3 regions of the Mesorhizobium sp. YR577 genome follow, and region 2 is predicted to be linked to each of the others. Evidence: predicted binding sites of a transcription regulator. Region 2 holds the regulator's gene; each other region holds the start of a gene.

Region 1 (7,190 bases), on a different contig from region 2:
GGCAGGAGGTTTGCCGAAATCGCCGCGTTGATGGCCGCATTACACGAAAAGACGCCCGCGTCCAATGCGAAAACGCCTTGTTTGGTCATAGCGCGGCATGAACCTTGTTAAGAATTCGCCCTGTCGAGTCAGGTGGCGTGGCTTTCGAGAACCGGAGCGGAGCGGAGCGTACATAAAGTATGTGAGCACCGGAAGCGCAGAAAACCGCGCAAGATGGCCGACAGGATAGAATTATCAACAAGGTTCTCAGATCATCGCCATGCCGCCGTTCACATGAATCGTCTGGCCGGTGATGTAGGCGGCTTCATTGGACGCCAGATAGACCACCGCCGAGGCGACTTCGGCGCCCGTTCCCATGCGGCGGGTCGGGATGGCGGCCATGATCGCCTCTTTCTGCTTGTCGTTCAGCTTTTCGGTCATGGCTGATTCGATGAAGCCGGGCGCGACGCAGTTGACGGTGACGTTGCGGGTGGCGATCTCCTGCGCCAGCGACTTCGAGAATCCGATCATGCCGGCCTTGGAAGCACAGTAATTGGCCTGGCCGGGATTGCCGGTGACGCCGACGACGGAGCTGATATTGATTATGCGGCCATTGCGGCGGCGCATCATGGGGTGCGTCAGTTCACGCGTCAGGCGGAACACCGCCGTCAAATTGACCTCGATGACGGCATCCCAGTCGGCGTCGGACATGCGCACGAACAGGCCGTCCTTGGTGATGCCGGCATTGTTGACGAGGATGTCGACGCCTTCGAGATCGGCTTCGGCCTTCTGGCCAAGCGCCTTGACCTCGTCGCGATCCGACAGGTTCGCCGGAAACAGCTTTACGCGGTCGCCCAGTTCGGCAGCCAGTGCCTCAAGCTTCTCAACGCGCGTGCCGTGCAGGCCGACTGTCGCGCCCTGTGCATGCAGCGCACGGGCGACTGCCTCGCCAATACCACCGGTTGCCCCGGTGACGAGTGCCTTGCGGCCGGTCAGATCGAACATTTTTGACTCCCCTTCGTGGTGGTAGAGCACTCCCTTGGTAAGGGAGAGGTCGAGTTTCTTGAACTAGGCCAGCGCCGCAATGGCGGCATCGACATCGGCCGGGTTGTTGACGGCTGCGGTGACGATTTCCTTGTTGATACGCCGTGCGAGGCCGGAAAGCACCTTGCCCGCCCCCACTTCATAAAGCGTGGTCACGCCGTTTGCGCCGAACCATTCCACCGTTTCGCGCCAGCGCACGCGGCCGGTCACCTGCTCGACGAGGCGGGCGGCGATCTCGTCTGGATCGCTCAGCGGCCGGACGACGACATTGGCCACGACCGGCACCGAAGGCACATTCTTCGTCACGCCGGCCAGCGCCTCGCGCATGGCGTCCGCCGCCGGACCCATCAGGGCGGAATGGAACGGTGCGGAGACAGAAAGCATCAGCGCGCGCTTGGCGCCCTTTTCCGTGCACAGCTTTGCCGCCAGTTCGACGGCAGCCTTGGCGCCCGAAATGACAAGCTGCCCGCCGCCATTATCATTGGCGATCTGGCAGACCGAATTTTGCGCCGCTTCAGCGCAGGCGGCTTCCACGTCGGCCTGCTCAAGCCCGATGATCGCCGCCATCGCGCCCTCGCCCACCGGCACGGCGGCCTGCATGGCATTGCCGCGAATGCGCAGCAGCCGTGCCGCGTCGCCAATCGAGAATGTGCCGGCAGCGGCAAGTGCCGAATATTCGCCAAGCGAATGGCCGGCAACGTAGGCGACCTTGTCCTTCAGCGAAAAGCCGCGCGCTTCCAGTGCCCGGATCGCGGCCATCGACACGGCCATCAGCGCCGGCTGCGCGTTTGCGGTCAGCGTCAGCGTCTCTTCGGGGCCTTCCCACATGATCTGCGAAAGCTTCTGGCCAAGCGCCTCGTCGACCTCGTCGAACACCGCGCGGGCCTCCGGAAAGGCCTCCGCCAGGTCCTTGCCCATGCCCACGGCCTGGCTGCCCTGGCCTGGAAAGGTGAATGCAACGGCCATGTCCCGCTCCCGGATTTGTTTGTCGGAAAGGCCCTGTGGCGCAGGAAAGCCGACCGAGTCAAGGCCACAGATCGTGAAGCGCGGCTGCTATCTACCTGCCGCTACATGAAAAAATGCAACAGTAATTTACCGGCGGCCTTCCCATTTTGAACACAGACGCTAGATTTTGTGACGGTTCGATGACAGTGAGATGACGGTTTTGTTTCGCGTTCGAGGTTCGTGAGTTGTCAAATCGGCTTACTGTGGCACAAGGGGATACGGAGTGTGAGAGTGCCGGCGGCCGTGCAAAACGCCGCGTGCAGGTACTCCATCTTGCCCGAACCCTGGCGCTTACCGTCATCATATCGGCACTTCTGGTATTTTGCGTCGAACTGATCGTTCGCGGCTCGCTTGAGCAGACATTGCTGTTTTTCCAGCAGCCGTTCCGGCCGGGTTGGACAACCGTCGTCATTTTTGCGCTGGTGCTGGTATTTCTCGACGCCCTGCTTGGACGCGCGCATCACGCTTTGCTGCTGGTCGCGCCGCTGGCGCTGCTTCTGGCCTTCATCGGCCATCAGAAATCACTTTATCTTGGCGATCCGCTCTATCCGACCGACTTTCTCTATGCCCGCCAGATTGTCGAACTGACGCCGCTTCTGGTGCGACAGCGCCCGATGTCGGCGGTTTTCATGGTGATCGGGGCGATCGCAGCGATTGGCATGCTGGTTTACGCCTGGAAGTTCTGGCGCCGCCGCATACCGGCGCTGTCGTGGCGCGCGCGCATCACACGCCTCGGCCTGGCGCTGCCGGCTCTGGTGTTCTTCGGCTCGATCATGGACTACGCAACCTTCTCCTGGGCGCGCGACCGGCTCCAGATCATCCCGATCATGTGGGACCAGAAGGAGAATTATAACAGTAACGGCTTCGCCATCGCCTTCGCGCTGAACGTGCCGATGGCAAAGGTGCTGGCGCCCGCCGGCTATTCGGACAAGGCGATCGCTGCGATCACGCGGCCCGAGGCCGATAATCCGGTGCTGCCCGCCGAAAAGCCCGACATCATCATCGTGATGAACGAATCCTTCTGGGATCCGACCCGGCTGCCTGGCCTCGAAATCACGCCGGACCCCATCGCCAATGTGCGCTCGCTCGAATCCGGCCATATCTTCTCGCCGGAATTCGGCGGCATGACCGCCAATGTCGAGTTCGAGGCGCTGACAGGTTTTTCCAACGCCTTCCTGCCCTATGGCAGCATTCCCTATCAGCAATATGTGCGCAGCCCGATTCCCTCGCTCGCCACCTTCCTCAAGAGCGAAGGCTACGCCACCAAGGCCATCCACCCCTTCGGCGGCTGGTTCTGGAACCGCACGCCCGTCTACCAGGCCTTCGGCTTCGACACGTTCCTGTCGGCCGACAATTTGCCGCCGCTCGCCTCGCGCGGGCCGCTGGTGTCCGACAAGGCCTTGACCGAAGAGATCATCCGCCAGGCCGACGCCACGCACGATCCGTTCTTCATCTTCACCGTCACGCTGCAGAATCACGGCCCCTACGAGCCGAACCGCTATTGGGACACCAGCCACACCGTCTCGGGCAATGTCAGCCAGACGGCGCGCGATTCGGTGCTGAGCTATGCCGAGGGCGCCTCCGACGGCGACAAGGGCCTGGCGCGGCTGATCGAATGGGCGAAGAACCGCGAGCGTCCGACCGTCATCGCCTTCTTCGGCGACCACCTGCCGCCGCTAGGGCCGGTCTATATAGAGACCGGGTTCATGAAAGACCAGGTCGCACCGCGCAAGGCGCCGCTCCCCGAGATGAGCCTGCAGCATGAGACGCCGCTGGTGATCTGGTCGAACCGCAGTGGGCCGGCGGAAAACATCGGCTCGATCAGCCCGGCCTTCCTGCCGCTGCATGTGCTGCAGACGGCCGGCATCAGCCATCCCTACTACACCGGCTTCCTCGGCGGCGTGCGTGAGCATTTCCGCGTCGTCGACCGCAACATGCTGGTCACGCCGAACGACGAAGCCCTGCCCGACTGGTCGCGCGCCAAGGAGATCGATCCCGAGATCCGCGATTATCGCCTGCTGCAATACGACATGATGTTCGGCAAGCGCCATGCCGCACCGGAGTTCTTCCCCGAGACGACGGGCAAGCCGGTGCCGGCGACCTGAGACTGACGGCGGCGGCGGCAATTCCAGGAAAAGCGCGCTGCGGTTTTCCGTCCGGAATTGCGTGAAGAAACCGTCAGTTCGTGACGTAAAGGTCCGTAATCGCATAAGCGATGTTGTCGAAGGCGGCCTTGAGCTGGGTGGCATCCTTAGTCGGATAGTAGTTCGCCGGCGTCGAGGCGCAGCCGCTGTAGAGCTTGCGGTTTGCAGCCGTGTCAGCACCCAGAACGACGGTGAACACCTTGACGCCCTGGTTCTTCAGGCGCGTGCACATGGCGTCCGTCCAGGTGTTGACGTTGGTCAAGGCAGTGGCCCTGGTCGAGCTGCTCGTGCCCATGCGGTAGGTGTCGAAATATCCATAAGCGCCGTAGTCGGACTGATTGGCCAGTTCGCTGGATGCGCCAAAAACGTTGTTTTCGCCATCGGTGAACACCACCACGACCTTGGACGTCTGGTCCGAATTGAAAGCGTCACCCTGGTCGTAAGGCTCGCCCGGCGACAGGACGCGATAGCCCCACGCCAGTCCCTCGGACACGTTCGTTCCCGAACCATACCAGTAGACCATCTTGCTGATATCAGTCTTGAGGCTTTCAAGATCGGTAGTCAGCGGCGCGATCGGTGTCGGACAGGCATAGTTCGGTCCGGTCGTTGCCGGCGCCGCCGTGTTGATCACTGCGGTATTCCTGATGCTAACGTTGGAGTATTTAGCCACAGCCATTTGCTGCGTCTTTTGCGCCGCCTTCGTCGATGCTTTGTTGCCGTCGCTCAGGTAGCTGTTGTTGAACGCCGTGGCGCTGTTGGGGGAAGCTTTTGCAGCGCCGGGTTCGTCAGGCGCGAAATAGGGCACGAACACGGTCTCGGCTTTTACATTCCCCGTTTGATCGGCTGCGGTGTAGACGAGCTTGGCCGGAGGCGTATCGTCGAGGTTCAAAGCGTCAGTGGTCAGGTTTGGAGTGCCATCCGCGTTGAACTTCGAAGTGCGGGCTTCCACGCAGCCTTTCCACGAATCAAGGGGGGCGGCATTAGGGTAGAGTTTCTTGAGAAGATCCCAGTGGCCGTAACGTCGCTTGTCGGTAGCGGAAAGATACTCGAAGTTGAGGCCGTTCGTGCTCTTGTCGTTCACAGGAATGATCGTCCGCTTGTCGATCCAGTCTTCCTTGAAGCCGACGCCCTTGATGTTCACCGCCGTCACGAACGGCACCAGCGCCACGCGGATTTCGCGCTCGGGCTTTTCCGTCTTGGCCTGCTTGAGAATGTCGACGAGCTGCGTTGCGCCCTCGCGCAGGGCCTTCATATTGGCGTCGCCCATCGAGCCGGTGTTGTCGAGCACCATCGCCACTTCCAGCTTCGCCGTCGATTCGTAAGCGCTGGCCTTGACGGAGAGATGCCCGTTCTTGCCGAAGACGAAGCTGAAATTAAGAGCCACATCAGCCGTGGCCGTCGCAGTGGTCTTGATGTAGTTGACGCCCTGCTCCACCGTCAGATGAGCAGATGGGTTGACGAGGTTGCCCTGGCCGCTTGTGTTGGCCTTGAAATAGCCGTCGAAAAGATCGTCGCGCGATGTCGACTTGTCAGCCAGCCGGGAAGCGGCGAGCACTGCCGAATCGAGCGCGTTCTGCAGATTGGATTTGGCCGTCATCAGGTTGGAGACGTCGAGCGCAAAGCCGACGCCGGTTAGCATGACGGGCAGCGACACGGCAAACATCATGGCGAAGTTGCCGCTGGTCGAGCGCCAGAACCGCGTGACGAGCATTTAAATGTACCCCCGGATTGCCCTATTACCGCGATTTCTGGGTGAACACAGTGAAGAGATCGTTGATTTCCGGGGTACCCTTGCCCGCAATTTCGCGCGGTGGTTAAGGATGCGTTGGCAGAGCGCGCGCAATTTTCTGCGTCGGAAGCCTCGAACCTGAAGACCGGGCCAAACCGGCGATCAGGCCCTACCCTTGCCTTCCCGCCAGAATGCTGTATAGACGCCCGCAATCTGCCGGTCCCAGCTGGGGGCTGAACGGAGGGCCGGAGGTTTTCCGCAAGAAAGCCGCCGTGTGAAGCAAAAAGTGCTTCCGCCTCCCGTGTCTCCGCTCTCGACCGTCTCGTCATGCTCCTTTCTTCTCCTGAGGTGGCCAACAGGCCCTCGAAGGATCAAGAGAAGTTGCAGAGGCTTTAGCCGCCGGGAACCGGACAGGGAAACGAAGAAAGGCAAAGAACAATGGCTCTATACGAACATGTGTTTCTTGCCCGGCAAGACCTCTCGCAGCAGCAGGTCGACGCACTTGTGGAACACTACAAGGGTGTCATCTCCTCGCATGGCGGGTCCGTTGGCCGGGTTGAGAACTGGGGACTGAAGTCCCTCACCTACCGCGTCAAGAAGAACCGCAAGGCGTATTACACGCTTATGGATCTCACCTGCCCGCCGGCCGCTCTCAACGAGATGGAGCGTCAGATGGGTCTTTCCGAAGACGTCCTGCGCTTCCTGACCGTCAAGGTCGAGGCTCATGAAGAAGGCGTCTCCGCCATGATGCAGAAGCGCGAAGAGCGCTCCGAGCGTGGCGACCGTGGCTTCGGCGATCGTGGCGACCGCCCGAACCGCAGCTTCGGCGACCGTGACCGCGGCGACCGTGGTCCGCGCAGCTTCGGCGACCGCGATGGCGGTGGCGATCGTGGCCCGCGCAATTTTGGTGACCGTGACGGCGCTCCGCGCCGGCCGCGTGATGAGGCAGGAGCTGCAGAATAATGGTCGACATCAATCAGATCCCGACCCGGCGCCCGTTCCATCGCCGCCGCAAGACCTGCCCGTTCTCCGGCGCCAACGCTCCGAAGATCGACTACAAGGACGTGCGTCTGCTGCAGCGCTACATCTCCGAGCGCGGCAAGATCGTGCCGTCGCGCATCACCGCCGTCAGCCAGAAGAAGCAGCGCGAACTCGCCAAGGCGATCAAGCGCGCCCGTTTCCTCGGCCTGCTGCCCTACGTGGTGAAGTAATAGCCTTCTGTGGTGGGCGGTTTACCGCCCGCCACACTCTCCCCCGCGACGGGCGCGGATCAGGAGCTGAGTAAAATC
Region 2 (7,372 bases):
CGCCGAGAATGACGGCGCAGGTAACAGCGCCAAGGAACGTTTCGGCCCAGACCGGCCGCAGCGGGAACTTGAAGCGCTTGCGCTGGCGACGGCCCGAAAGCAGCATCAGGATGACGGCAGCACACGCGACCAAGCCGATGACCCAGCTCCACGTCGCGCCGATTGCGCCCTCAGGCCCGCCGCCCATCAGGCGGAACGTTGCATCCATGGGCGCGACCGTCTGGCCGCTGGTGACCCACCACGCCGCACCGCGCCAGACGAGCAGGCCGCCGAGCGTGACGATGAAGGCCGGAATGCCGAGATAGGCGATGAGAAAGCCCTGGAATGCGCCGATCACCACGCCGACGACGAGGCCGGCAGCCAGCGCAATGACCCAAATGGACGGATCGCCGAGCGGAAAGCCCATCACCCGCGGCAGGAACACCGCCTGGGTGACACCCATGATCATGCCGACGAAGCCGAGGAGCGAGCCGACGGAAAGGTCGATGTTGCGCGTGACGATGACCAGCACCATGCCGGTGGCCATGACCGCTACCGATGATGATTGAACCGAGAGGTTCCACAGGTTGCGGGGCGTCAGAAACAGCCCATTCGACAGGATATGGAAGCCGATCCAGATAACCAGGAGCGCGCCGACCATGCCGAGCATGCGGGTATCGAGTTCTGTGGCCTTGAGAAACCGGGCGACAGCGCCGAGTTCGGATGCTCGAGCCCGATCCGCAGATTCGCTCGTTGTCACGTCGGTCATGACTTCCTCCCGCCGGCCGTTACGGTCTTTCGCCGATAGCCGGACTTCATCCTAGCGCATGCCCCTGAAAACCGGAACGATTTCCCAAAGGGGGTCACGCGTCGTTTCAAAACATCGGGCCTTCTTGCAAAAGCCCTTAAGAAAACGCCGCGGCTCTGATCAAACCGCGGCGTCGCTATTCAAGCCGAATGGCTTAGTTGCAGGCCGGAACCGAACCTGCCTTCACGCCCTGGCAGACGACGTCCTTGGAAACCCAGCCGGCGTCGATGACGACGTTCAGATTGTCCTTGGTGACCGGAACCGGCTTCAGGAACACCGAGGTCATCTCGACCTTGTTCGGGCCGCCGTCGAACTTCACGGCGTTCGCGATCTTGTCCATCGCGGTTCCGTCAGCAAGCTGCGAGGCGATCTCGGCTGCCGTCTTGCCGAGTTCGCGCGAGTCCTTCCACACCGAAACGGTCTGCGTGCCGAGCGCGATGCGGTTGAGCGCTGCATGGTCGGCATCCTGTCCCGAAACCGGAACCGAACCGGCCAGGCCCTGCGCGTCGAGCGCGGCAATCGCGCCGCCGGCAGTGCCGTCATTGGCGGCAACGACTGCATCGACCTTGTTGTCGTTGGCGGTCAGGAACTGCTCCATGTTCTTCTGCGCGTTGGCGGGCAGCCAGCCATCGGTATAGGCCTCGCCGACATTCTTGATCTTGCCGCTGTCGATCGCGTCCTTGAGCACTTCCATGGCGCCAGCGAACAGGAAGTCCGCGTTCGGATCGGAACCCGAGCCCTTGATGAAGACATAGTTGCCTTCCGGCTTGACGTCGAACACGCCCTTGGCCTGCATGCGCCCGACTTCCTTGTTGTCGAAGGTCAGGTAGAAGGCGTCCTTGTTTTCGATCAGGCGGTCATAGCCGACAACCGGAATGCCTTCGGCAACGGCCTTTTCGACGGCCGGTCCGATGGCGCTCGAATCCTGTGCCAGGATGATGAGCGCGTTGGCGCCCTGGCTGATCAGGCTTTCGACGTCGGTGAGCTGCTTGGCAGCCGACGACTGCGCATCAGCGGAAATGTACTTGTCGCCGGATGCTTCGAGAGCAGCCTTGATCGCGGCTTCGTCGGTCTTCCAGCGCTCTTCCTGGAAATTCGACCACGACACGCCGACGATCTTGTCCTTCGCATGCGCAACAGCGCCCAGCGACATGGACAGCGCAACACCCGCCAGCATGGCGGTTGCAAACTTCTTCATGATTTCCTCCCTGGCGCCATGACAGCGCAACGATACTTTGGCCCTCGGGCCCACCCAGAAGCTCTTTTTTTCGAGCCTCGAAAAAAAGAATGACGCATGCGCAGAGTTCTGTCAATATCCTTGTGCCGCTGTTGACGGGCCTGTCCGGTGAAGGGATGGTTCGCAACGGTTGCAAAGGCCAGGAACCCTCGTCCGAGGAGGGATCGCGGTCCAACAACAAGGCAGGAGCCGTTCCGCTTCGGCGGAATGAACAGGCTCCCGGGAGGAATACGAAAACATGTCGGTCGCGATCCGTCACGACGATCTGCGCAAGCGCAACCGCGCCATGGTCATTGCCGCCGTGCGCCAGGCGCAACAGCCGTCGCGCACCGAAATCGCCGGCTCGACCGGCCTCAGCCACTCGACCATTTCTGCAATCTCGTCGGACCTCATCGCCGAGGGCATCCTGCTGGAGGCCAAGGGACCCGAGGCGTCGTCACAAAAGCGCGGGCGGCCACAGGTGGCGCTGGAACTGAACCCCGATGCCGCCGAAATCGTCACCGTCGTCCTTTCCCTGAACTTCCTTTCGGTCGCGATCGTCGACTATTCCGGCAAGGTCGTGTCCGAGGAAGAGCGCAAGCTTGAAACGCTGACCATGTCCCGCGACGGCTTGATCGGCGAATGCGTGGCCATGGTGCGCCGGCAGATCGCGCTGCGTAGATCGGCCGGCCGGCGCGTGATGCGCATCGGCATGGCAGTACAGGGCATCACCGATTCCACCTCCCGAGCCATGCTGTGGACGCCGATTACGGCGCATACCCACATTGCGTTCGCCGACATCATCGAGGAAGCAACCGGCATTCCCGTGACCGTCGAGAACGACTGCAACATGATCGCGGTGGCGCTGAGATGGCGCAAGCCCGAGCGCTACCACAACGACTTCATCGCCGTGCTGCTTTCGCACGGCATCGGCATGGGCATGGTGCTGAAGGGCGAACTCTTCACCGGCACGCAATCCTCCGGCGGCGAGTTCGGCCATATGATCCACCGGCCCGATGGCGCGCTCTGCCGCTGCGGCCGCCGCGGCTGCGTCGAAGCCTATGCCGGCAACTACGCAATATGGCGCAAGGCAAAACAGGCAAGCGAAGACGACGCACCGCTCGCCGACATCAGCGATGGCGACATGCGCATGCTGGCAGATGTGGCGCGTGCAGGGCCCGGCCCCGAGCGCGAAGCGTTCCGCAAGGCCGGCGAAGCGATCGGCTTCGGCCTGGGAAGCCTGTTCGCGCTGATCGATCCCGCTCCGGTGGCTGTCGTCGGCATCGGCGCGACCGCTTTCGATCTGATCGAGCCGGCGCTGCGCGAAGCGATCGACAAGACCGCCGGCGGCCAGCACAACAAGGCGATTTCCTTCGATACAGAGCCGAACGAGCTTCCGCTCATCCGCGAGGGCAGCACCATGCAGGCGCTGACCTTTGTCGATCAGGAGATTTTTGCGCCGGGCGCAAGCCCGGCAACAGTCGGCCACAAGGTTGCCTGAGAAGCGCCAGGCAACGGCTCAGTCCTCGCGGATGGCGTAGCCCGAGCCGCGAATGGTGCGGATGACATCGGGCATGCGGCCCGTGTTGACGGCCTTGCGCAGCCGGCCGACATGCACGTCCACCGTGCGCTCGTCGATATAGATCGTCTCGCCCCAGACATTGTCGAGGAGTTGGCTGCGCGAGAAGACTCGGCCGGGATGGCGCATCATGAATTCGAGCAGGCGGAATTCCGTCGGCCCAAGCTTGATCTCGCTCTTCTTGCGATAGACGCGGTGGGCTTCGCGGTCGAGCACGATATCGCCGACCTTGAGCACGCTGGACAGCACTTCCGGCTTGGCGCGGCGCAGCAGTGCGCGCACCCGCGCCATGAATTCCGGCGTCGAGAACGGCTTGACCAGATAGTCGTCAGCCCCGGTGGAAAGCCCGCGCACGCGGTCGCTTTCCTCGCCACGCGCCGTCAGCATGATGATCGGCAGGCGCTCGGTTTCGGGGCGCATTCTCAGCCGTCGGCAAAGCTCGATGCCGGAAACCGCCGGCAGCATCCAGTCCAGCACCAGAAGATCGGGTACGTTTTCCTGAAGCCGGATCTCGGCTTCGTCGCCGCGCGGCACGATCTCGACCTGATAGCCTTCCGATTCGAGATTGTAGCGAAGCAGCACGCCCAGCGGCTCTTCGTCTTCGACCACCATGACTTTGGGTGCGATCATCAATTTGCCGTCCTGTTAACGCGATCCGGTTCGAGCCCCCTCGCCTTTCGCATGGTGTCCGGCGGGTTTCGCACCGCCGGTGGAACAAGCTTACCCTTTTAGAGCTTCGTGGCCAGCACGCCTCAGGCGGCCGGTGCAGTCATCGAAGTTTCATCCTGCTTCGGCCGATTGAGCGGAAGCTGCTTGCCGGTCATCACATAATAGGCGTTTTCGGCAATGTTGGTGACATGGTCGCCGATACGCTCCAGATTCTTGGCGCAGAACAGGAGATGTGTGCAAGCGGTTATGTTGCGCGGGTCTTCCATCATGTAGGTCAGGAGCTCGCGGAACACGGCGGTGTATTTGACGTCGATCTTCTCATCGGCGGCGCGCAACGCCTGCAACTCTTCAGGCCGGCGCGACACATAGTGGTCGACCACCTCCCGAACCTGATCCAGCACCATGCCCGACATCGCCTCGATCGAATGGGCAAGGTCGCGCGGCGTGGCGCTCTGGCCGACAGCGCTGACGCGCTTGGCGATGTTCTTGGCAAGGTCGCCGATCCGTTCCAGATCGCCGGCCATGCGGATGGCGCCGACCACGGCACGCAGGTCCTGCGCCATCGGCTGGCGCTTGGCGATCAGCGTGATCGCGCGCTCGTCGAGCTCGCGCTGGCGCGCGTCCATGATGGCGTCGTCCGAAACGACGCGCTGGCCGAGCGCATTGTCCGACTGGACCAGCGCCTGGATCGAAGCGCTGACCATCGAGCCGGCCAGGTCGCCCATATCCCGGATGAGACGGTCGATATGTCCCAGATCTTCATCGAAAGAGGTGACGGTATGTTCGCCCATGATGCTGTCCTTGCAATCCGCGTCGTGTTCGCGTCAGCCGAAGCGGCCGGTGATGTAGTCCTGGGTTCGCTTGTCGTCGGGGTTGGTGAACATCTTGTCGGTCGCACCTTCTTCGACGAGATAGCCGAGATGGAACATCGCCGTGCGCTGCGAAACGCGCGCCGCCTGCTGCATCGAGTGGGTGACGATGACGATCGTGTAGTTCTGGCGCAGTTCGTCGATCAGTTCCTCGACCCTTGCAGTCGCGATCGGATCGAGCGCCGAGCACGGCTCGTCCATCAGGATCACTTCGGGCGACACCGCGATGGCGCGCGCGATGCACAGGCGCTGCTGCTGGCCGCCGGAAAGGCCGGTGCCCGGCTCGAGCAGGCGGTCCTTGACCTCATTGAACAGGCCGGCCTTCTTCAGGCTGGTCTCGACGACATGGTCGAGTTCCGACTTCTTCTTGGCCAGGCCGTGGATGCGCGGTCCGTAGGCGACGTTCTCGTAGATCGACTTCGGGAACGGGTTCGGCTTCTGGAAGACCATGCCGACGCGGGCGCGCAGTTCGACCACGTCGATGTTCTTGTCGTAGATGTCTTCATTGTCGAGCGTGATCTTGCCGGTCACCCGCGCGCTGTCGATGGTGTCGTTCATGCGGTTGAGGCAGCGCAGGAAGGTCGACTTGCCGCAGCCCGAAGGGCCGATCAGCGCCGTCACCTGGTTCTCGCGCACGTCGAGGTCGACATCGAACAGCGCCTGCTTTTCGCCGTAGAACACGCCGACCTTGTTGCCGCGCATCTTGATGATTTCGTTGGGTGTGCCGCTCATTTTATCGCTCACTGCGCTTTCGAGTGCTTTCTCGGTCATGATGTTCATAACATGGTCCTTTTCTACCAGCGCCGTTCGAAGCGGCGGCGCAGCACGATCGCGGTGATGTTCATCGCCATCAGGAAGATGAGCAGGATGATGATGGCGCCCGACATGCGCTCGACGAAAGCGCGCTCGGCCTCGTTGGCCCACATGTAGATCTGCACCGGCAAGGCCGTCGCCGGCTCGAAAGGCGTCGTCGGATAATTGGCGACGAAGGCGACCATGCCGATCAAGAGCAGCGGCGCCGTCTCGCCCAGCGCACGCGCCAGGCCGATGATGGTGCCGGTCAGGATGCCGGGGGCTGCCAGCGGCAGGATGTGCTGGAACACCATCTGCATCTTGGATGCGCCGAGACCCAACGCTGCCGAACGGATCGACGGCGGCACTGCGGCAAGGGCGGCGCGCGTCGCGATGATGATCGTCGGCAGGGTCATCAGCGTCAGCACGAGGCCGCCGACAAAGGCCGCCGAACGCGGCAGGCCGAGGAAGTTGATGAACACCGACAGACCGAGCAGGCCGAAGACGATCGACGGCACCGCGGCCAGATTGTTGATGTTGACCTCGATCAGGTCGGTCAGGCGGCTCTTCTTGGCGAATTCCTCAAGATAGATCGAGGCGGCAACGCCGATGGGAAGGGCGAGCAGCAGCACGATCACCATCATGTAGAAGGAGCCGATGATCGCCACGCCCATGCCCGAGGTTTCAGGACGGCTGGACGCGCCGAAGGTGAACAGGCCCTTGTTGAAATGCTCGGCCATCGAACCGTCGGCCGTCAGCTGCTTCATCCAGATGACCTGCTGGTCGGAAACCTTGCGCCGCGCCTCATCGACATTGAGATCGATCTGACCCTTGAAGGCGGAGTCGAGATTGGCGGCGGCGAGAATGTCGACATTGCGCGTCGTGCCGATGACCGAGGGATCGGCGGCAACCACGTCACGCAGTTGCGTGCGCGCGCCGTCCGACAGGAAGCCCTTGAGCTTGCGGATCGTCACCTTGTCGTCCGGGTTGATGCCGAGCTTTGCGACCAGCGCATTCTCGGCCAGCTTGGGGTAATTGGCGGAGATCAGCACGCTCGGATCGGTGGCGCGCTTGTTGTCCGGATCGAGGATCTTCTCGTCGAAATTGATTGGCAGGGACACCGTCGTCTGCCAGAACGCCGTGTAGCCCTTGGAGACGATCGAAAACAGCATGATCGCGAGGAAGACGAGGCCGACCGAGATCGCCAGCATGCCGTAGATGCGAAAGCGGCGTTCGGCGGCGTAGCGGCGCTTCAGCCCGATATCGCGGCGCGGACGGGGGACGGCACCAGCCACTGTGTCCATGGAAATGTCGGTCATTCGTACTGTTCCCGGTACTTGCGCACGATGTAGAGGGCGAAGATGTTCATGATCAGCGTCAGGAAGAAGAGCGTGATACCCAGCGCGAAGGCGACCAGCGTCTGCGGCGAGTTGAACTCAAGGTCGCCGGTGAGCTGATTG
Region 3 (7,190 bases), 290 kb from region 2:
CGACAAAACCGAGCAGCGCCAGCACCGGAACGAGCACGGCGACAATCAGCAGCCAGGGCGCGACCCGCGGGTACCAATGGCGGTAACGCAACCAGAAATAGAGACCGAGGCAGCCATGCACCCATATGACGATCGTGGCGACGGACTGCCTTACCCCGCCCACGGGAGAGGCGACCCAGAGCGATCGCAGGACATAGCGGTAGCTGTCCTCGACGCCGGTCAGCGTGTGGAAAACCCGCGTGCCGATGACATGTTCGGCAATCATAAGGGGAATGGCGAAGCCGAGAACGATCTGGAATATCTCGCGCATCGGCATGATGAGCCCGCGCTTGCGGTAGAGCGAGAGCAGCGCCAGCGCGAAATGGACGGACACCGCGCCATAGAGGGCGACGGTGCCCAGCGGATTGCGCCAGATCATCAGGAACCACGGGCGCATAGCCTCTGCGGCCGGCAGCGAGATCAGCAGGAGCGCGTGGTTCAGGAGGTGCATGGTGACGAATGTCATCAGCACCATGCCGGAGACGAGCCGCGCCGTCCGCAAATTCCTGTCGGAAAGTAGTCTTCTTGCCGGGGCCTGCGATAATTGCGGTGCGGCCATATGCTGTTGTTTCGCTCCTCGCCTGGAACAAAGGGTTTAAGGCTGCGCGCTCTACAGTCAATAAGCGCCTGCCCTCACGGTCGGTCAATTCGCGGTTATCATTGGGCCGGAAAATGCCGCCAAACCGCGCTTTGCATGGCTGCCCTGCGCCGTCCCCCTTTCGCAATTGCGAAAAACCATGTAAGAGCGCGCGCAAATGAAACGCGGCGCGTCGCCAGGCTGTGCCCGCAACCCTCCCGAGTGAAAACATGAAACTTCGCAACATCGCGATCATCGCGCACGTCGACCATGGGAAGACAACCCTTGTCGACCAGCTTCTCAAGCAGGCTGGCTCGTTCCGAGAAAACCAGCGCGTAGCCGAACGCGCGATGGATTCGAACGATCTCGAAAAGGAACGCGGCATCACCATCCTTGCCAAGGCCACCTCGGTCGACTGGAAGGACACGCGCGTCAACATCGTCGATACGCCCGGCCACGCCGATTTCGGCGGCGAAGTGGAACGCATCCTGTCGATGGTGGATTCGGCCATCGTTCTGGTCGACGCTGCCGAAGGCCCGATGCCGCAGACCAAGTTCGTCGTCGGCAAGGCGCTGAAGGTCGGCCTGCGCCCGATCGTCGTCATCAACAAGATCGACCGCCCCGACGCGCGCCATGTCGAAGTCGTCAATGAGGTGTTCGATCTCTTCGCCGCACTCGACGCCAATGACGAGCAGCTCGACTTCCCGATTCTCTACGGTTCGGGCCGCGATGGCTGGGTCTCTGAAAATCCGGAAGGACCGAAAGACCAGGGCCTGGCGCCGCTGTTCGACCTGATCCTCAAGCATGTGCCCGCGCCGACCGTTCACCCGGGCCCGTTCCGCATGATCGGTACGCTGCTCGAAGCCAATCCGTTCCTCGGCCGTATCATCACCGGCCGCATCGAATCCGGTACATTGAAGTCGAACCAGCCGGTCAAGGTGCTGCACAATGACGGTTCGGTCGTAGAGACGGGACGCGTGTCGAAGATCCTCGCTTTTCGCGGGCTTGAGCGCCAGCCGATCGACGAGGCGCAGGCAGGGGACATCGTAGCGATCGCCGGCCTCTCCAAGGGCACCGTCGCCGACACCTTCTGCGACCCGGCCGTGACCGAGCCGCTGCATGCCCAGCCGATCGACCCGCCGACCGTCACCATGTCGTTCATCGTCAATGACAGCCCGCTTGCCGGCACCGAAGGCGACAAGGTGACCAGCCGCGTCATCCGCGACCGCCTCCTGCGCGAAGCGGAGGGCAATGTCGCGCTCAAGATCGAGGAATCGGCGGACAAGGATTCCTATTTCGTCTCCGGCCGCGGCGAGTTGCAGCTGGCCGTTCTGATCGAGACGATGCGCCGCGAAGGTTTTGAGCTTGCCGTATCGCGTCCGCGCGTCGTCATGCAGACGGGCGAAAACGGCGAACTGCTGGAGCCGGTCGAAGAAGTCGTCATCGACGTCGATGAAGAGCATGCCGGCGTCGTCGTGCAGAAGATGTCCGAGCGCAAGGCCGAGATGGTCGAACTGCGCCCCTCCGGCGGCAACCGCCAGCGCATCGTCTTCCACGCGCCGACACGCGGCCTGATCGGCTACCAGTCGGAACTCTTGACCGACACGCGCGGCACGGCGGTGATGAACCGGCTGTTCCATGCCTACGAGCCCTACAAGGGCGAGCTGCCCGGCCGCACCAACGGCGTTCTGATCTCCAATGATCAGGGCGAGTCGGTGGCGTTTGCCATGTGGAACCTCGAGGATCGCGGCCCGATGGTCATCGAAGCCGGCGTCAAGGTCTATCAGGGCATGATCATCGGCATCCACTCGCGCGACAACGACCTTGAGGTCAACGTGCTGAAGGGCAAGAAGCTGACCAACATCCGCGCCGCCGGCAAGGACGAGGCCGTCAAGCTGACCCCGCCGATCCGCATGACGCTGGAGCGCGCTCTGGCCTGGATCCAGGACGACGAACTGGTCGAAGTGACGCCGAAGACCATCCGCCTGCGCAAGCTCTATCTCGACCCGAACGAGCGCAAGCGCTTCGAGAAGTCGTCGAAGACGGCAGGGGCTGCATAACGCCAGCTTTCCCTCCCCCTTGAGGGGAGGGTGGCCCGTAAGGGCCGGGTGGGGTCGCTGCGGCAGTGCTCGACGTTGCTTTGCGTCGAGCTCGGCATGAACCGACCCCCTCTGGCGCTTTGCGCCATCTCCCCCTCAAGGGGGGAGAAAACGCTGGTGCGCTTCATCCGCAATCGGCATATTCTCCGAGGCATTGCCCGGAGGATCACCCATGGAACCCACATCCCTTCTCATCTTCGCTGGCGCGCTGCTGGTCGCTGCTGGCTCGCCCGGCCCCAGCATTGCGGCCCTTGTCGCACGGGTGATCTCGAAGGGTTTTCGCGACGTGCTGCCCTTCCTGGCGGCGATGTGGATCGGCGAGGCGATCTGGCTGTCGCTGGCGGTGTTCGGGCTTGCCGTCGTGGCGCAGAGTTTTCATCTCGCCTTCGTCATCGTGAAATGGGCGGGCGTGGCCTATCTCGCTTATCTCGCCTGGAAGATGTGGACGGCACCTGTGGCGGTGCGCGACGGCGAGATGCCGCGTGAGGATTCACCCGTAAAACTGTTCTTTGCCGGCATGGGGGTGACGCTCGGCAATCCCAAGATCATGATGTTCTATCTGGCGCTGCTGCCGACTATCATCGATCTGGCCTCGGTCAGCGTCGTCGGCTGGGTCGAGCTGACGCTGACCATGGCGATCGTGCTGGTCGCCATCGACATCGCCTGGGTCATTGCTGCAGCACAAGCGCGCCGGCTGCTGAAAAGCCAGCGCGCGATGAAGATCGCCAACCGCGTCAGCGCCACGACCATGGCGGGCGCTGCCGCCGCAATCGCGGCACGGTAACTGCCGCAGCTACATGCTCATCTCGATGATCGGCGCGATCTCGATGCTGCAGTTGGGTGCCGACAGGATCGGGCAGCCCTTGGCCTTGCTGGCGGCATCGTCGATGTCTTTCGCCTCTATGATCGAATAGCCGCCGGTCGGGTTCGAGCCGCCATTGTTCTCGACCTTGCCGCCGGGCAGCACGGTTTTCGACATGCCGACAGGATTGCCGCCGTCGACCACCGCTGCACCCAGGCTGCCGAACCAGCCGGTCCAGGCGTCCATCACTTCCTTTTTCTCGGCTTCGGTTTCCGGCATCTTGCCGGAGCCATGATAGACGTAGAGAAATTTCGCCATGTTCTCCTCCCAGAGAAATCGGCGCAGCCGGCATGTGGCTACGCCACACGCAGATAATCTGCCTGAATCTTTGAGCCGGCAATCAACCGCAGATGGCACTCCCATCGTGCGTTGAAACAGCCGCGAAGAAATCAGTTTCGATGCCGTATTTCTGTCGCCGATGCCGCGTCATCTGCTCTTCATAAGAAGTTCGCATTTTGCATCGATGAGTGTCGCCAAACGCGCTCCATCTGCTACGATAGTCGCAAAAGCATATGACGGGGGAGATTTCCAATGGCATCCGGTCTCAAATCCAGAACCGCAGCGAAAAAAGCTCCGCCGGCCAGGAAAGCCCCTTCGACCAGGACTGCCGACAAATCCGTTCAACTGGCGGATTATCTTCTGGCCCGCGCGCCTGCCGAAGATGTCGCCGCTTATGAGGCGACAGCGCTCGCCAAGGCCGCCGAACTGGCTGGCCGCGCGGTGGCAAAGCACAAGAAGGGTGAATGCGTCGTCGCCATCGACCGCGATGCCGGCGTGTCGGTTGGCGACAGGCCGCTGACCGTCGTTACGGTCGTCAACGACAACATGCCGTTCCTGTTCGACTCGGTATTGGGTGAAATCACCGACACTGCCGGCGAGCCGGCCTTCGTCACCCATCCGGTGATCGCCGTGAAGCATGGCAAGGGCGGCGTCGAGGCGATATTGGGCGAGGGCGGTGCAGGCAAGGGCGACCAGGGCGCCGACAGGCTGAGCGTCATCCATGTCCATATCCGCGCGCTCAGCGAGGATCAGGCCAAGGGGCTGGAAGAGCGGCTGAAGCGCGTGCTTTCGCAGGTGCGCGACGCCGTCGTCGACTGGAAGCCGATGCTGGCGCGGCTGGATCAGGCGATCTCCGAATTCCGCTATGCGCCGATCCCGCTCGACAAGGATGCTGTGACGGAAGCGATCGCCTTCCTCGAATGGCTGCGCGACGACAATTTTACTTTCCTCGGCATGCGCGAGTTCCGCTACACCGGCGGCGAGAAGAGCGGCACGCTCGACCGCGCCGGCAAGCCGGGGCTCGGCATATTGCGCGATCCCGACGTGATGGTGCTGCGCCGAGAGATCGATGGCGACAACACGACGACACCGGAAATCCGCGCCTTCCTCCATGGGCCGGACCCGCTGATCGTCACCAAGGCCAACGCCAAGTCGGTGGTGCACCGGCGCATCTATCTCGACTATGTCGGGGTGAAAACCTACGACGCCAAAGGCCGGCTCGCCGGCGAATTGCGCATGGTCGGCCTGTTCACCTCGTCTGCCTATACGCGCTCGGTGATGAAGATCCCCTATCTGCGTTCCAAGGCGCAGACGGTCGTCACCAAATCCGGCTTCGACCCGGCCGATCATTCCGGCAAAGCGCTGATCAACGTGCTGGAGAGCTATCCGCGCGACGAACTGTTCCAGATCGCCGTGCCGACGCTGCGCAAGCATTCCGAGGCGATCCTCGGCCTGGTCGAGCGGCCGCGCGTGCGGGCACTGGTGCGCGTCGACCAGTTCGACCGCTTCGTGTCCGTGCTGGTCTTCGTGCCGCGCGACCGCTACGATTCGGTGGCACGCGAGAAGATCGGCAGCTATCTGAAGACCGTCTTCGACGGGCGGCTCTCGGCCTATTATCCGGCCTTCCCGGAAGGCGGGCTGGCGCGTGTCCATTTCATCATCGGCCGTTCCGGCGGCAAGACGCCGAAGGTCGAGCAGAAGACGATCGAAGCGGCGATCCGTGACATCGTGCGGACCTGGGAGGATGCGCTGGCGGAAGTCGCTGCGACTTCCGGCGCGGATTCCGGCCTGACGGCCATCGCCAACCGCTTCCCGGAGAGCTACCGCAACAGTTTCACGCCGGCTGAGGCGCTGGTCGACGCGCAGCAGATCGCATCGCTCAGCGCTGAAAATCCGATCGCCATCGACTATTATCGCCACGCCGGCCAGAGCTCTGAGCAGGCGGCGCTGAAGATTTATCACTACGGCGCGCCGGTGGCGCTGTCGCGGCGCGTGCCGGTGCTGGAAAACACCGGCTTCCGGGTGATCAGCGAGCGCACCTTCGAGGTCGGCGACGAGACGACCGGCATGGTCTTCGTCCACGACATGGATCTGGAGAACGCTTTCGGCAAGCCGATCGACCTTTCCGACGGCGGTGCGCTGTTCGAGGAGGTGTTCCTGTCGGTTTGGCGCGGCGATGCCGACAATGACGGCTATAACGCGCTGGCCCAGACGGCCGCCCTGCCGTCGACTTCCATCGGCATATTGCGCGCCTATGGCCGCTATCTGCAGCAGGCCGGCATTCCGCAGAGCCAGGATTTCATCGCCGCAGCCCTTAACCGCTACCCCCAGATCGCACGCGCTTTGTTCGATCTCTTCGTTGCCCGCTTCGACCCCAAGGCCAAGGATGGCGATGTCACTGCCAAGCATTTGAAGGCAGCGATCAAGGACGCGCTGGAGCAGGTGCCGAACATCGATGATGATACGATCATCAGGCGCTACGCCAATCTCATCGAAGCCTCGCTGCGCACCAATCATTTCGTTGCCGGCATCAAGGAAAAGGGCCAGTCGCTGGCGATCAAGCTCGATTCGCGCAATGTCGATGGCCTGCCGGAGCCGCGGCCATGGCGCGAGATCTTCGTTTACGGCCCCGAGGTCGAGGGCGTGCATCTGCGCTTCGGCCCGGTGGCGCGCGGCGGGCTGCGCTGGTCTGACCGGGCGCAGGACTACCGCACCGAGGTGCTGGGACTGGTGAAGGCACAGCAGGTGAAGAACGCTGTCATCGTGCCGGTGGGCGCCAAGGGCGGCTTCTTCCCCAAGCGCTCGCCTGTCGGCGGCACGCGTGAAGCGGTCTTCGAGGCGGGCAAGAGCGCCTATATCAATTTCGTCTCCAGCCTGCTTTCGATCACCGACAATCTCGATGGCGACAAGGTGGTGCCGCCGGTAAGCACAATAAGGCGTGACACCGACGATCCCTATTTCGTCGTCGCCGCCGACAAGGGCACGGCGACCTTCTCCGACACCGCCAATGCGATCAGCGAGGCGCATGGCTTCTGGCTCGACGATGCCTTCGCTTCCGGCGGTTCGGCCGGCTACGACCACAAGAAGATGGGCATCACCGCCAAGGGCGCGTGGGAAGCGGTGAAGCGGCATTTCCGCGAGATGAACCGCGATATCCAGACGACGCCGTTCAGCGTCGTCGGCGTCGGTGACATGTCGGGCGACGTGTTCGGCAACGGCATGCTGCTTTCCGAGCAGACCCGGCTGATCGCGGCCTTTGACCATCGCGACATTTTCATCGATCCCGATCCGGACATGGCGGCCTCCTTTGCCGAGCGCAAGCGCGTGTTCGACC

Evidence for each region. Region 2 encodes PhoB, which activates phosphate uptake and scavenging genes when phosphate is short. Its sites were predicted from a motif close to TGTCATNNANCTGTCAT; they were not measured.
Region 1: a site for PhoB is predicted at 2,158-2,174, ahead of BM413_RS08350 (LTA synthase family protein). Genes of this name have one in related genera too.
Region 3: a site for PhoB is predicted at 4,002-4,018, ahead of BM413_RS00580 (NAD-glutamate dehydrogenase). Genes of this name have one in related genera too.

The regions. Positions count from the first base shown of each region.
Region 1 is NZ_FPBI01000004.1:297,117-304,306, forward strand. Features, by position in the region: gene fabG (3-oxoacyl-[acyl-carrier-protein] reductase) at 247-984, opposite strand; gene fabD (ACP S-malonyltransferase) at 1,048-1,989, opposite strand; gene BM413_RS08350 (LTA synthase family protein) at 2,286-4,133, shown strand; gene BM413_RS08355 (pilus assembly protein) at 4,207-5,883, opposite strand; gene rpsF (30S ribosomal protein S6) at 6,340-6,864, shown strand; gene rpsR (30S ribosomal protein S18) at 6,864-7,112, shown strand.
Region 2 is NZ_FPBI01000001.1:391,632-399,003, reverse strand. Features, by position in the region: gene BM413_RS02030 (sugar ABC transporter permease) at 1-748, opposite strand, end outside; gene xylF (D-xylose ABC transporter substrate-binding protein) at 942-1,985, opposite strand; gene BM413_RS02020 (ROK family protein) at 2,263-3,504, shown strand; gene phoB (phosphate regulon transcriptional regulator PhoB) at 3,523-4,212, opposite strand; gene phoU (phosphate signaling complex protein PhoU) at 4,335-5,042, opposite strand; gene pstB (phosphate ABC transporter ATP-binding protein PstB) at 5,076-5,900, opposite strand; gene pstA (phosphate ABC transporter permease PstA) at 5,915-7,231, opposite strand; gene pstC (phosphate ABC transporter permease subunit PstC) at 7,228-7,372, opposite strand, start outside.
Region 3 is NZ_FPBI01000001.1:102,045-109,234, forward strand. Features, by position in the region: gene BM413_RS00560 (adenylate/guanylate cyclase domain-containing protein) at 1-598, opposite strand, end outside; gene typA (translational GTPase TypA) at 847-2,676, shown strand; gene BM413_RS00570 (LysE family translocator) at 2,888-3,499, shown strand; gene BM413_RS00575 (YciI family protein) at 3,509-3,835, opposite strand; gene BM413_RS00580 (NAD-glutamate dehydrogenase) at 4,109-7,190, shown strand, end outside.